2 regions of the Streptomyces auratus genome follow, and region 1 is predicted to be linked to the other one. Evidence: riboswitches for the same ligand, from Rfam matches in the RefSeq annotation. Region 1 holds a riboswitch; the other holds the start of a gene.
What was found. Region 1 has a riboswitch for cobalamin ahead of metE (5-methyltetrahydropteroyltriglutamate--homocysteine S-methyltransferase). Riboswitches for the same ligand answer to the same signal wherever they lie in the genome.

Region 1 (5,590 bases):
TCACCCCGGCCGCCGGAACCAAGTCGGCCAAGCTCGGCTCGCGGATATCCGTGCGGGCCGACGGCGGAAAGCTCACCTCCGTCGAGGTCAAGACCGACAAGGGCGACAAGGTCGCCGGACGGCTCGCCGGTGACGGCACGTCATGGACCTCGGACGGCAAGGTCGCGCCGCAGACCACCTACACCGTGCACACGAAGGCGAAGTCGGCCAAGGGCAAGGAATCCTCCGGCACCTCGGACTTCACCACGCAGCAGGCCGACAAGGTCAACAAGCTCACCAACACCCCGGGCGGCGGCCAGACCGTGGGCAGCGGAATGCCGGTCTCGATCCTGTTCGACCACCCGATAGCCAAGGACCGGCGCGCCGAGATCGAGAAGGCGCTGACGGTCTCCACGCAGCCGAAGGTCCAGGGTGCCTGGGGCTGGGTCAAGGACTACTCCGGCAAGGACCGGATCGACTGGCGCCCCAAGGACTACTGGCCGACCGGCACCAAGGTCTCCGTGAAGGGCGCGCTGTCCGGGATCAACTCCGGCACGGACGGCGGCTGGTTCGCCCGGGACTACAACTTCGGATTCACCATCGGCAGCGACCACAAGGCCGTCATCGATGTCCCGTCGCACACCATGACGATGTACGACAACGGCAAGAACGTCGGCACCATCCGCGGCTCCGCGGGCTCCCCGGAGGCCCCGACCCGCGGCGGGGTGCACACCGTACGCAGCAAGAACGCGGCCGAGACGATGGACTCCGCCACCATCGGGTACGGCGACAAGTGGATGCTGGACTCCAAGTGGGTCACCCACCTCACCGCGTCCGGGACGTTCCTGCACTCCGCCCCGTGGAACAAGTCGATCGGCGTGGAGAACAACAGCCACGGCTGCTTCGGCATGACCACCTCGGACGCCAAGAAGGCCTACGACTTCCTCCCGATCGGCTCCACGGTCGAGGTGAAGGGCACCAGCAACACCGACAAGACCGATGTCGGCAACGGCCTGGAGGTCTGGCAGGAGAGCTGGCAGCAGTGGCAGCAGCGCAGCGCGCTCAAGCACTGACCCGGGCGGCAGCCCCGACTCGGCACTGACCCGGGCGGCGCAGGCTCATCTGCGGTGTCTGCCCGGCGGCCGGGCGCGGGTGGACAGCAGGAAGACGGTGGCCAGGACGGCGACGGCCTGGGCGAGGGCGGCGATCTTCTTGTCGCCGGTCCAGGCCCGTTCGTACATGTTCGGCACCGGCCCCAGTGTGCCGACGTCCACGTAGGTGTACAGGAGCAGCAGCGCGAGGCCGCCCGTGGCGACCAGCCAGGCGAAGATGTCGGCCGCCGGACGGCGCCAGACCAGCACCAGCAGGGCGGCGATTGCGGCGAGGACGGCCTCGACGCGGAAGAGCGTGCCCTGGCCGATGGTCGCGGTGACCGCGTCGTACTGCGCGGCGACCCGGGCATGGACGGCGGCGTCCACGGCCAGCCCGGCCGCCGCGAGCACCCGCGCGATGCCGCGGGGGACCCGGCGGGCCCGCCCGCGCTCCGGTACGGAGCTGTCTGGTGCCACGGCATCTCCCAGCCTCATGGTGAGCGGCGGTCAGGCGGTCAGGCGGTCAGGCGGTCAGGCGGTCAGCGGACGGTGAGCGCGCCCTTCATGTACGGGTGGATCGTGCAGATGAAGGGGTAGCTGCCGGCCTTGCCCGGAGCCTTGAAGGTGACAGTCCGGCCCGGCCCGATGCTGCCGGTGTCGAAGGCCTTGGGGCCGGTGGCCGTCACGGTGTGGGTGGTGGAGTCCTCGTTGACCACGGTGACCGTGCCGCCGGGCCGTACGGACAGCGCGGCCGGCTTGAAGGTGAAGTCCTTGATGGTCAGGCGGGCGGCGGCCGGGGCCGCGCTGGTCGGCCCCGCGGTCACCGTCGCCGCGGTGGGGGTGCGGGACCGGGCCGGGGCGGTGCCCTCGCCGGTGTTCGTACAGCCGCCGAGGCCCATGGCACACAGCGCGACGGTGGCCACGGCGACGGCCGGGCCGGCGGTTCTCCTCATCGGGCGTCCTTCTCCTCGGTCCGTCCGCTCCGGCCCCGGGCGGGCCACCTCCTGACTCAATAGACAGCAGACGCCGCCGCCCGGCCATCCGGGCGGCGGCGTTCGGCGTAATCGGGCATCTGCCGGGCGAGCGAGCGGGGGGGGCGGCCGCCCCCGCCGGGGGCCGGCGGCGGGGGGGGCGGGGATCGACGGCGGCGGGCGGCCGGTCAGTGGACCCGCCGGTCGGTCAGCAGGTCCCGCCTCCCGTCACCCGATCCCGCCGGTCGGTCAGCGGGTCCCGCCTCCCGTCACCCGATCCCGCCGATCGTCCGACGATAGGTGGACCGCCGGTCCTCGATCCGGCCCCAGCGGTCGCCGTAGACGTTCTCGACGACCCGCGGCTCCCGCAGGAAGTCGTGCGGGAAGCCGAGGGACACCGCGCTGGTCCGGTCGAGCCGGGCCAGCGCATCGGCGTCGAGCGTGACCTCGACCGCGCCGAGATTGTCGCGGAGCTGGCTCTCCTTGGTGGCGCCGATGATCGGGATGACGGTGCCGGGCCGGCTGCGCAGCCACGCCAGCGCCACCTGCGCCGGGCTCCAGCCGCCCTGCTCGGCGACCTCCAGCACCGCGGTGATGGTCTCCTCCGCCTGGTGGTCTCGGGCGTCGTCGGCGGCGTTGCCGTCCAGCCGGCCGGTCTCGCCGCGGCGGTACTTGCCGGTGAGCCTGCCGGCCGCGAGCGGTGCCCAGGCCAGCACGGCCAGATCGAAGGCGCGGGCCTGCGGCAGCAGTTCCCGCTCCGGCGTCCGCTCCAGCAGGTTGTAGCGCAGCTGCGAGCCCGCGAACGCGGTCCAGCCGCGCAGCTCGGCGAGGGTGTTGGCCTGAGCGATCTCCCAGGCCGGCCAGTCGGAGACGCCGACGTGGAGCACCTTGCCCGACCGCACCATGTCGTCGAGCGCCCGCATGACCTCCTCCACGGGCGTGAAGTGGTCCCGTGCGTGCACCCACAACACATCGACGTGGTCGGTGCGCAGCCGCTCCAGACTGGCCTCCACCGAACGGACCAGGTTCTTGCGGTGGTTGCCCGCGGCGTTCACCTCGCCCTGGCGGGTCGCGCAGGTGTATTTGGTGGCCAGCACGAAGCTGTCCCGGCGGCCTTCGAGCAGCTCCCCCAGGATCCGCTCCGAGGAGCCGTCGGTGTAGTTGTTGGCGGTGTCGATGAAGTTGCCGCCCGCGTCCGCATAGGCGTCCAGGATCCGGCTGCTGGTGTCCTTGTCGGTGCCCCAGCCCGGGTCGCCGCCGATCGTCATGGTCCCCAGGCTCAGCTCGCTCACCCGCAGGCCGGTCCTGCCGAACAGTGTGTAGCGCACGATGTCCCCTTCGTTCAGCGACGGGTGGTCAGGTCCTGCGCCCACGCTAGGAGCTGGAGTGCGCTCCAGGGCAAAGCACAGCGGCGGGCCGGTGGCCCATGTCACGCGCCGGAGTCCGGGAGCCGGTGTCCGATCGGGGCGGCAGCGCCTAGGGTGGCGGGTGCAACTGGTTCGCCCTGCCCGCCAGGCAGACGCGTCGCAAGAGGGAACCCGGTGGAATTCCGGGACTGCCCCGCAGCGGTGAGTGGGAACGACCGCCGTCATACGCACTGGGCCCGGCCGGGTCTGGGAAGCGACGGCCAGTAGATGTCCGCCCAGGCGGATGTGCCCACGAGTCCGAAGACCTGCCAGTGCCCCCGTGCGACCGGTGCACGGGGCGATCTCGGTGACCTCGAGGGCAGGTCGGCGGACACCTCAGGCGGGCACGGACGGCCAGTTGGCGCCGCTGCCCGCCCGGTTCGCCGTCCCTTCGCGCTCTCGACCCGTCCCGGGGTCCATGGAGTCATACTCGCGAAGGAGAGTTCCGTGACCAGCACATCCGCCGCCGCGGCCGCCCGCGCCACCGTGCACGGCTACCCCCGTCAGGGACCGCACCGCGAACTGAAGAAGGCCGTCGAAGGCTACTGGAAGGGCCACGTCAGCGCCGACGCCCTCGAAAGCACCGCCGCCGCACTGCGCCGTGCCACCTGGCAGCAGCTGGCCGAGGCCGGTGTCCACGAGGTGCCGACCGGCGACTTCTCGTACTACGACCACGTCCTGGACACCACGGTGATGGTGGGGGCGATCCCGGCCCGGCACCGCGCGGCGGTGGCCGCCGACCCGCTGGACGGCTACTTCGCGATGGCCCGCGGCACCCAGGACGTGGCGCCGCTGGAGATGACCAAGTGGTTCGACACCAACTACCACTATCTGGTCCCGGAGTTGGGCCCGGACACGATCTTCGCCGCGGACTCCGGCAAGCAGGTGACCGAACTGCGGGAGGCGCTCGCGCTCGGCCTCACCGCCCGCCCGGTGCTGCTCGGTCCGGTCAGCTACCTTCTGCTGGCCAAGCCCGCGCCCGGTGTCGCGGCCGGCTTCGACCCGCTGACGCTGCTGGACCGGCTGCTGCCCGTCTACGCCGAGGTGCTCGCCGACCTGCGGGCGGCCGGCGCCCGCTGGGTGCAGCTGGACGAACCGGCCCTGGTGCAGGACCGCTCCCCCGCCGAACTCGACGCCGCGGCCCGCGCCTACCGCGGCCTCGGTGCGCTCACCGACCGCCCGCAATTGCTGGTCGCCTCGTACTTCGACCGGCTGGGCGAGGCGCTGCCGGTGCTGGCCAAGGCGCCCGTCGAGGGCCTGGCGCTGGACTTCACCGGCGCCGCGGCCGCCAACCTCGCCGATCTCGCGGCGGCCGGCGGACTGCCCGGCAAGCGGCTGGTCGCCGGGGTCGTCGACGGCCGCAATGTGTGGCTCAACGACTTCGAGCAGTCGCTGGCCACCCTGGGGACGCTGCTCGGTCTGGCCGAGCGGGTCGATGTGTCGTCGTCCTGCTCGCTGCTGCACGTTCCGCTGGACGTCGGTATGGAGCGGGAGATCGACCCGCAGATCGCCCGCTGGCTGGCCTTCGCGCGACAGAAGACCGCCGAGGTCGTGACGCTGGCGCGGGGTCTGAGCCGGGGCACCGGCGCGATCGCCGCCGAACTCGCCGCCAACCGGGCGGACCTGGCGTCCCGCTCCGGTTCGCAGCTCACCCATGACCCGGCGGTACGGGCCCGGGCCGCGGCCGTCACCGGGGCCGACGGCCGCCGCTCGGCGCCGTACGCCGAGCGGGCCGCCGCCCAGCGAGCCCACCTCGGGCTGCCGCTGCTGCCGACCACGACCATCGGCTCGTTCCCGCAGACCGACCAGTTGCGCGCCGCCCGTGCCGCGCTGCGGGCCGGGCGCATCGACGCCGCCGCCTACGACGAGCGCATCGCGGCCGAGATCCGCGAGGTCCTCGCCTTCCAGGAGAAGGCCGGTCTCGATGTCCTGGTGCACGGGGAGCCCGAGCGCAATGACATGGTCCAGTACTTCGCCGAGCAGCTGACCGGCTATCTCGCCACCCAGCACGGCTGGGTGCAGTCCTACGGCACCCGCTGTGTCCGCCCGCCGATCCTGGCCGGTGACATCTCCCGCCCCGAGCCGATGACGGTGCGCTGGACGCAGTACGCCCAGTCGCTCACCGACCGCCCGGTCAAGGGCA
Region 2 (5,590 bases), on a different contig from region 1:
GAGCAGCCCGGCCACCGACAGGGCGCCCCAGCCCACGGAGACCGCCACCGCCACCGCCCGGCGGCCGCGCCCCGGCAGCGTCGCACCGAGCAGCACGGCATCCCCCAAGTCGGCGGCGATCCGCACATATGCGGCGGTGCGCAGCGCCGGCCCTTCCGGAGCCAGTGCCAGGGCCAGCCCGCTCACCGCGTCCCGCCAGGCCAGTGGACGCAGCGAGGTCCGGGTCGCCGGCGCGGTGCGCCCCGCGGCATCGGCCAGCCCCGAGGGCCGGGCCAGCAGACCGGGCGCCGCGGCCACCGCCACCCCGTACGCCGCCGTGGCCACTCCGACCGCACGCAGCAAAGAGACCTTCATCCACCGTCCGCCTTTTCTCACCCACCGGTCACACGAGCCCCGTCAGGCTCGTTCTCCTCTTCAACCCCTTTCCGCGGCAGCCCCCTTCCCAAACGACATCACGAGTGTCACCATGACACCATGAGTGTCATTGAAGGGGAGTCGCTGAGGGGGAATCAGTGAGGGGGAATCAGTGAGGCGAGTCGGCATCATCGAGGGGGAGTCCACGTCCATGAGCACCATCGAGCGCGGCGGCGACGGCGAGGGAGCACCGGCACCGGCACCCGAGGAAGACCTGCTGTACGGCGTCATCCGGCGCCTGTGGCCACTGCACCGCACGGTCGTGCGCGCGGTGGAACGCGAACTGTCCGGCACGGGCCTGACCGCCGGCGAACACGCACTGCTGGACGCGCTGCACGCCGAAGGCCCGCGGACCGTCCCGCAGTTGGCGCGCGCGATGGACCTCGACCGACAGCCGGTGCAGCGCTGGGTGAACCACGCCGTCGAACTGGGCCTGGCGGTGACGGCGCCCAACCCCGCCCACCGCCGCTCGTCGCTGATCCAGCTCACGACCGAGGGCGCGGAGGCGATACGCGGAATCCAGAAGGCCGAGACGGCGCAGCTGCGGCAGCGGCTGGCCGATCTGCCCGCCGAGGACCTCCGCACCGCACTGAACGTGCTCGACCGACTCGGTGAGGAATTCCGGCACCTCGGGAACGGCTCACACGTTCCACCGGAGGAAACCGACAGTCACGGCAATACCGACGCCCATCGCATCCAGCCCAGCTCCCCGCATCCGACGCACAAAGGACGGCCCAGAGAATGACCCGCAGAATCACCGCCTGGTCCGAGATCGACAACGGCATCGTGCCGGTCGAGGAGGGCGAACTCTTCTACGAGACGGCGGGCTCGGGCCCCGCGGTGGTACTGCTGCACGGCGCGATGCTCGACCAGCACATGTGGGACGAGCAGTTCGCCTGGCTGGTGAACTCCGGCCTGCGCGCGATCCGTTACGACCTCCGCGGCCACGGTCTGTCCTCCACAGTGGCCGGTGACTACGCCCACCACGAGGACCTGTGCGCCCTTCTCGACGCCCTCGACGTCCCCCGCGCCGTCCTCGTCGGCCTCTCCCACGGCGCCCGGGTCGCGCTGGACACCGCCCTCGCCCACCCGGACCGGGTGACGGCTCTGGCGCTCGCCTCCCCCGGGATCAGCGGCCGCGCCTTCACCGACCCCTTCCTCCTGGAGCACATCAAGGAGCAGGTGGCGGCGATCGGCGCACCGGACGGCGTGGAGCGCTATATCGAGCACTTCCTGCGGATGTGGGTGGACGGACCGCACCGCGAACCGTCCGCGGTGCACCCGGGATTCCGTGAGCGGATGCGCGCCTCGGCCGAGGCCAATGTGGAGGTGCATGGCGAGGGGACGGCATCCGGTATGCCCCTGGAGGTCGGTGCCGCCGGGCGGCTGGGGGAGATCCGGGTGCCGACGGTCGTCTTCGACGGCGATCTCGACGGCCGCGACATCTCCGCCAACGCCCATGCGATAGCGCTGTCCGTCCCCGGCGCCCGCAGGATCCGGATACCGGGCGCGGCCCATATGGTCAATCTGGAGCACACCGCGCTCTTCGACCAGGAACTCCACGCCTTTCTCTGCTCCCTTGACCTGTGACGGACGGGCATCTCCCGCCGACGGCGCTCCCGCCCGTCCCCGGATCCGCCCCACGGACCGCACCCCTCCCCCGTGGCGGTTAGAGTGGCCGGGCCGTGGTGTTCGGGAAGACCGGTGACGGACCTTGAGGTCCCAGACCGGAGCGGCCCTCGCCACTGTGATCGGGGAGTTTCCACCCCTTCCGCAGATGCATGACGCCTCTGCGGCGCCACTGACCGCAGCCCGCGGCCGGGAAGGCGGGGGCGGACGCGTGCACCCGTAAGCCAGGAGACCGGCCACGGCATCTCACGAACTGATCCACGAGGTGCTGGAGCGTGACCGCCGGATGGCCCTGTCCACCGATACCCCGACCACCCCTGCCTCCGGCGCCTTCCGCTGGCGCCGGCAGGACACCGTCCGTACCGCGGGCTTGATGGCCGTCATAGCCGGACTGCATGTCGTCGCCTTCGGCGTGCTCTTCCTGCTGGTGGTCCCGCACCACTACACCGTCGGCAGCCAGGTCTTCGGCGTCGGGCTGGGCATCACCGCGTACACCCTCGGCATGCGGCACGCCTTCGACGCCGACCACATCGCCGCCATCGACAACACCACCCGCAAGCTGATGGCCGACGGCAAGCGGCCGGTCTCGGTCGGCTTCTGGTTCGCCCTCGGCCACTCCAGCGTGGTCGTCGTGATGGCGGCCCTCGTGGCGGGCGGCGCGCAGCTCGCCGGCATCCTGCTCAACGACGAATCCCGCATGCACCAGATCCTGGGCATGGTCGGGACCACCGTCTCGGGGTCGTTCCTCTACCTCATCGCCGCCCTCAACCTCATCGCGCTGTCCGGGATGTGGCGGGTCTTCCGCGAGATGCGCAGCGGCCGCTACGACGAGGCCGAGCTGGAGCGGCAACTGGACTCACGCGGCTTCATGAACCGCTTCCTGGGGCGGTTCACCCGCTCCGTCTCCCGCCCCGGCCAGATGTTCCCGCTCGGCTTCCTCTTCGGGATCGGCTTCGACACCGCGACCGAAGTGACCCTGATGGTGATGGCGGGCAGCGGCGCCGCGGCCGGTCTGCCCTGGTACGCCGTGCTGTGTCTGCCGCTGCTCTTCGCCGCCGGAATGAGCCTGTTCGACACCCTCGACGGCACCTTCATGAACTTCGCCTACCAGTGGGCGTTCTCCAACCCGGTGCGCAAGGTCTACTACAACCTCGCGATCACCGGCCTCTCGATCGCCGTCGCCTTCTTCATCGGCACGATCGAGCTGGTGACGGTGCTGCACGACAAGCTCGCCCTCACCGACCCGCTGACCGGCTGGATATCCGGCCTCGACCTCGACAACGTCGGCTTCCTCATCGTCGGCCTGTTCGTGGTCGTGTGGGCCGCGGCGCTGGCGTACTGGCGGCTGTCCGGCGTCGAGAAGCGCTGGACGGAGCGGGCCGGGCGAGCGCAGCCGACGGAGCCGGAGGGTACGACAGGTCCGGCAAGCACGACAGGTCCGGAGGAAGAGGTGCAGCCGGCGGGGCGGAGTGGACAGGAGGAGCGGGCGGCGTCGGACGCCTGAGGACCGGTCCGCCCCCGCCCCCTCAGGTAGCCGACCCCGCCGCCGCCCCCGTCATCAGGTCCGGCCCCCAGCGCTCCAGTGCCGCCGCCAGATCGAGCGGCAGCAGGCGATCCGGCTGGTCCGGGCCGGGCCAGTCCTCGCGCGGGACCCGCCACATCACCTCGAACTCGTTGCCGTCCGGGTCCTTGGCGTACAGCGACTTGGCGACGAGGTGGTCGCTGGCTCCCAGCAGGGCGCCCCGCTCGTCGAGCCGGTCACGCGCCGCGATGAGTTCGCCGAGCGTGCCGACCTCCCAGGCGAGGTGGTAGAGCCCGACGCGACCCGCTTCGGGCCCGGGAGCCCCGGGACCCACGGTGAACAGCCCCAGGTCGTGATCGTTGAGCGAGCCGGGAGCGCTGAGAAACGCGGCGCGCCCCGGCACTTCGACATCCACCGTGAGCCCGAGAGCCTCGGTGTAGAAGGCGACGGCCCGCGCCACCTCACGTACATAGAGCACCGCGTGATTGAGACGTCGTACCGACATGGCCCTGCTCTCCGCTCTTCCGCCGTGACACCACCATGGTGCCGCCGCACTCCCCGTTTCCGACTCCGCTGCACCTGCCCCGCCGGGCCGGCATCCGTTCCTTTGCCCGGACCGAGCGCGGTGTCTGTTCCTCCCGTCCCGGGCCGGCATCCGTTCCTGCCCCGCCCGGCCCGGCGTCACTTCCGGACCAGCAGCATCACGCCCGCCACGACCACTCCCAGCACCAGTGCGGCCACACCGCGGACCGGCCGGTGGACCCGCAGGCCGGGCAGGAAGCGGTCAACGGCCAAGCGGCCGGGCCCGGTCAGCGCCAGGGCCGCCGCACCGGCGGTCAGCAGCAGCTCGTACTCCACGCCCTTGGGCGCGAAGAAGCCCCCGCCCCACTTCACGGCCAGGGCATTGACCATCGTGCCGACGACCGCCGCGGCGGCGAGCGGGGTGAGCAGCCCGGCCACCAAGCCGAGCCCGCCGAGCGTCTCGCTCAGTCCGGCGACGACGGCCATCGTCCGGCCGGCCGGATAGCCGCTCATCGTGAAGAACTGCCCGGTCCCGTCGAGCCCCGGCCCGCCGAACCAGCCGAACAGCTTCTGGGCGCCGTGGGCCGCCATGGTCAGCCCGAGCGCGAGCCGCAGCACAAGCAGCCCGGTGTCGTAGCCGTACGGAGCGGGCTTGTCGCGCATCGAGACGCCGAGGCGGGAGGGCTCAAGAGTGCTGAGGGGGGACGTCATGAGAAGCGCTCTTTCACAGGTCGAGGACCGGCCCGCGAACCGACGGGCCAGTTACTTGAAACTTCAAGTCACTCTCGACGATACACAGCACCCCCCACGGCGAACAACAGCGCGCGGCGACCCCGGACGGCCCGCCGCGCACCCACCCCACACCGTCCCTGCTCAGGACGGGTCCGGCGGTGCCGCCGAGGGCCGCCCGAGGAAAGCGGCGATCGCGCGGTCGAAGTGGGGCCGGGCCACCACCGGCCGTTGCGGGGCGGCGGTCGCCGTGCGCTGCGGTGCCAGGGCGGCGGCGACGGCCTGTTTGGCGGCTCGGATCGCCGCCGGCGGATGGTCGGCGATCCCGGCGGCGAGGCGGCCGACGTGCTCGGCGAGCCGGTCGTCGGGTACACAGTGGTCGGCGAGTCCGAGGGCCACCGCCGTGCGGGCCTCGACCAGCCGGCCGGTGTAGAGCAACTCCCGTGCCGTGCCCGGTCCGGCCAGGGCGACCAGCCGTGCCGCGAAGACCGGGCTGGCGAGGATGCCGAGCCGGGCGATCGGCATCCCGATCCGTGCGCTGTCCGCCATGAGCCGCAGATCGCAGGCGAGGGCGAGCTGGCACCCCGCCCCCGCGGCGACCCCGCGGACCTCGGCGATCACCGGGACCGGACAGTCCTCGATCGCCGTGAACGCCGCTTCCATGTGGGCGAAGGACTCCTCGACACGGCCGGGGTCCGCCGCCACCCAGTCGGTCATGTCCGACCCGGCGCAGAAGGTGTCGCCCTGCCCGCGGATCACCAGCACCCGCAGCGC

Region 2: another riboswitch for cobalamin. It lies ahead of nicT (Nickel transporter NicT); the one in region 1 lies ahead of metE (5-methyltetrahydropteroyltriglutamate--homocysteine S-methyltransferase).

Annotation. Positions count from the first base shown of each region.
Region 1 is NZ_JBNGCB010000003.1:2,275,081-2,280,670, reverse strand. It holds gene BKA18_RS29700 (L,D-transpeptidase) at 1-1,052, shown strand, start outside; gene BKA18_RS29695 (hypothetical protein) at 1,098-1,547, opposite strand; gene BKA18_RS29690 (cupredoxin domain-containing protein) at 1,610-2,023, opposite strand; gene BKA18_RS29685 (aldo/keto reductase) at 2,311-3,369, opposite strand; cobalamin riboswitch at 3,519-3,735, shown strand; gene metE (5-methyltetrahydropteroyltriglutamate--homocysteine S-methyltransferase) at 3,895-5,590, shown strand, end outside.
Region 2 is NZ_JBNGCB010000001.1:2,582,554-2,588,143, forward strand. It holds gene BKA18_RS11090 (hypothetical protein) at 1-354, opposite strand, end outside; gene BKA18_RS11095 (MarR family winged helix-turn-helix transcriptional regulator) at 566-1,159, shown strand; gene BKA18_RS11100 (alpha/beta fold hydrolase) at 1,156-2,004, shown strand; cobalamin riboswitch at 2,084-2,298, shown strand; gene nicT (Nickel transporter NicT) at 2,330-3,547, shown strand; gene BKA18_RS11110 (VOC family protein) at 3,570-4,070, opposite strand; gene BKA18_RS11115 (DoxX family protein) at 4,247-4,798, opposite strand; gene BKA18_RS11120 (enoyl-CoA hydratase/isomerase family protein) at 4,961-5,590, opposite strand, start outside.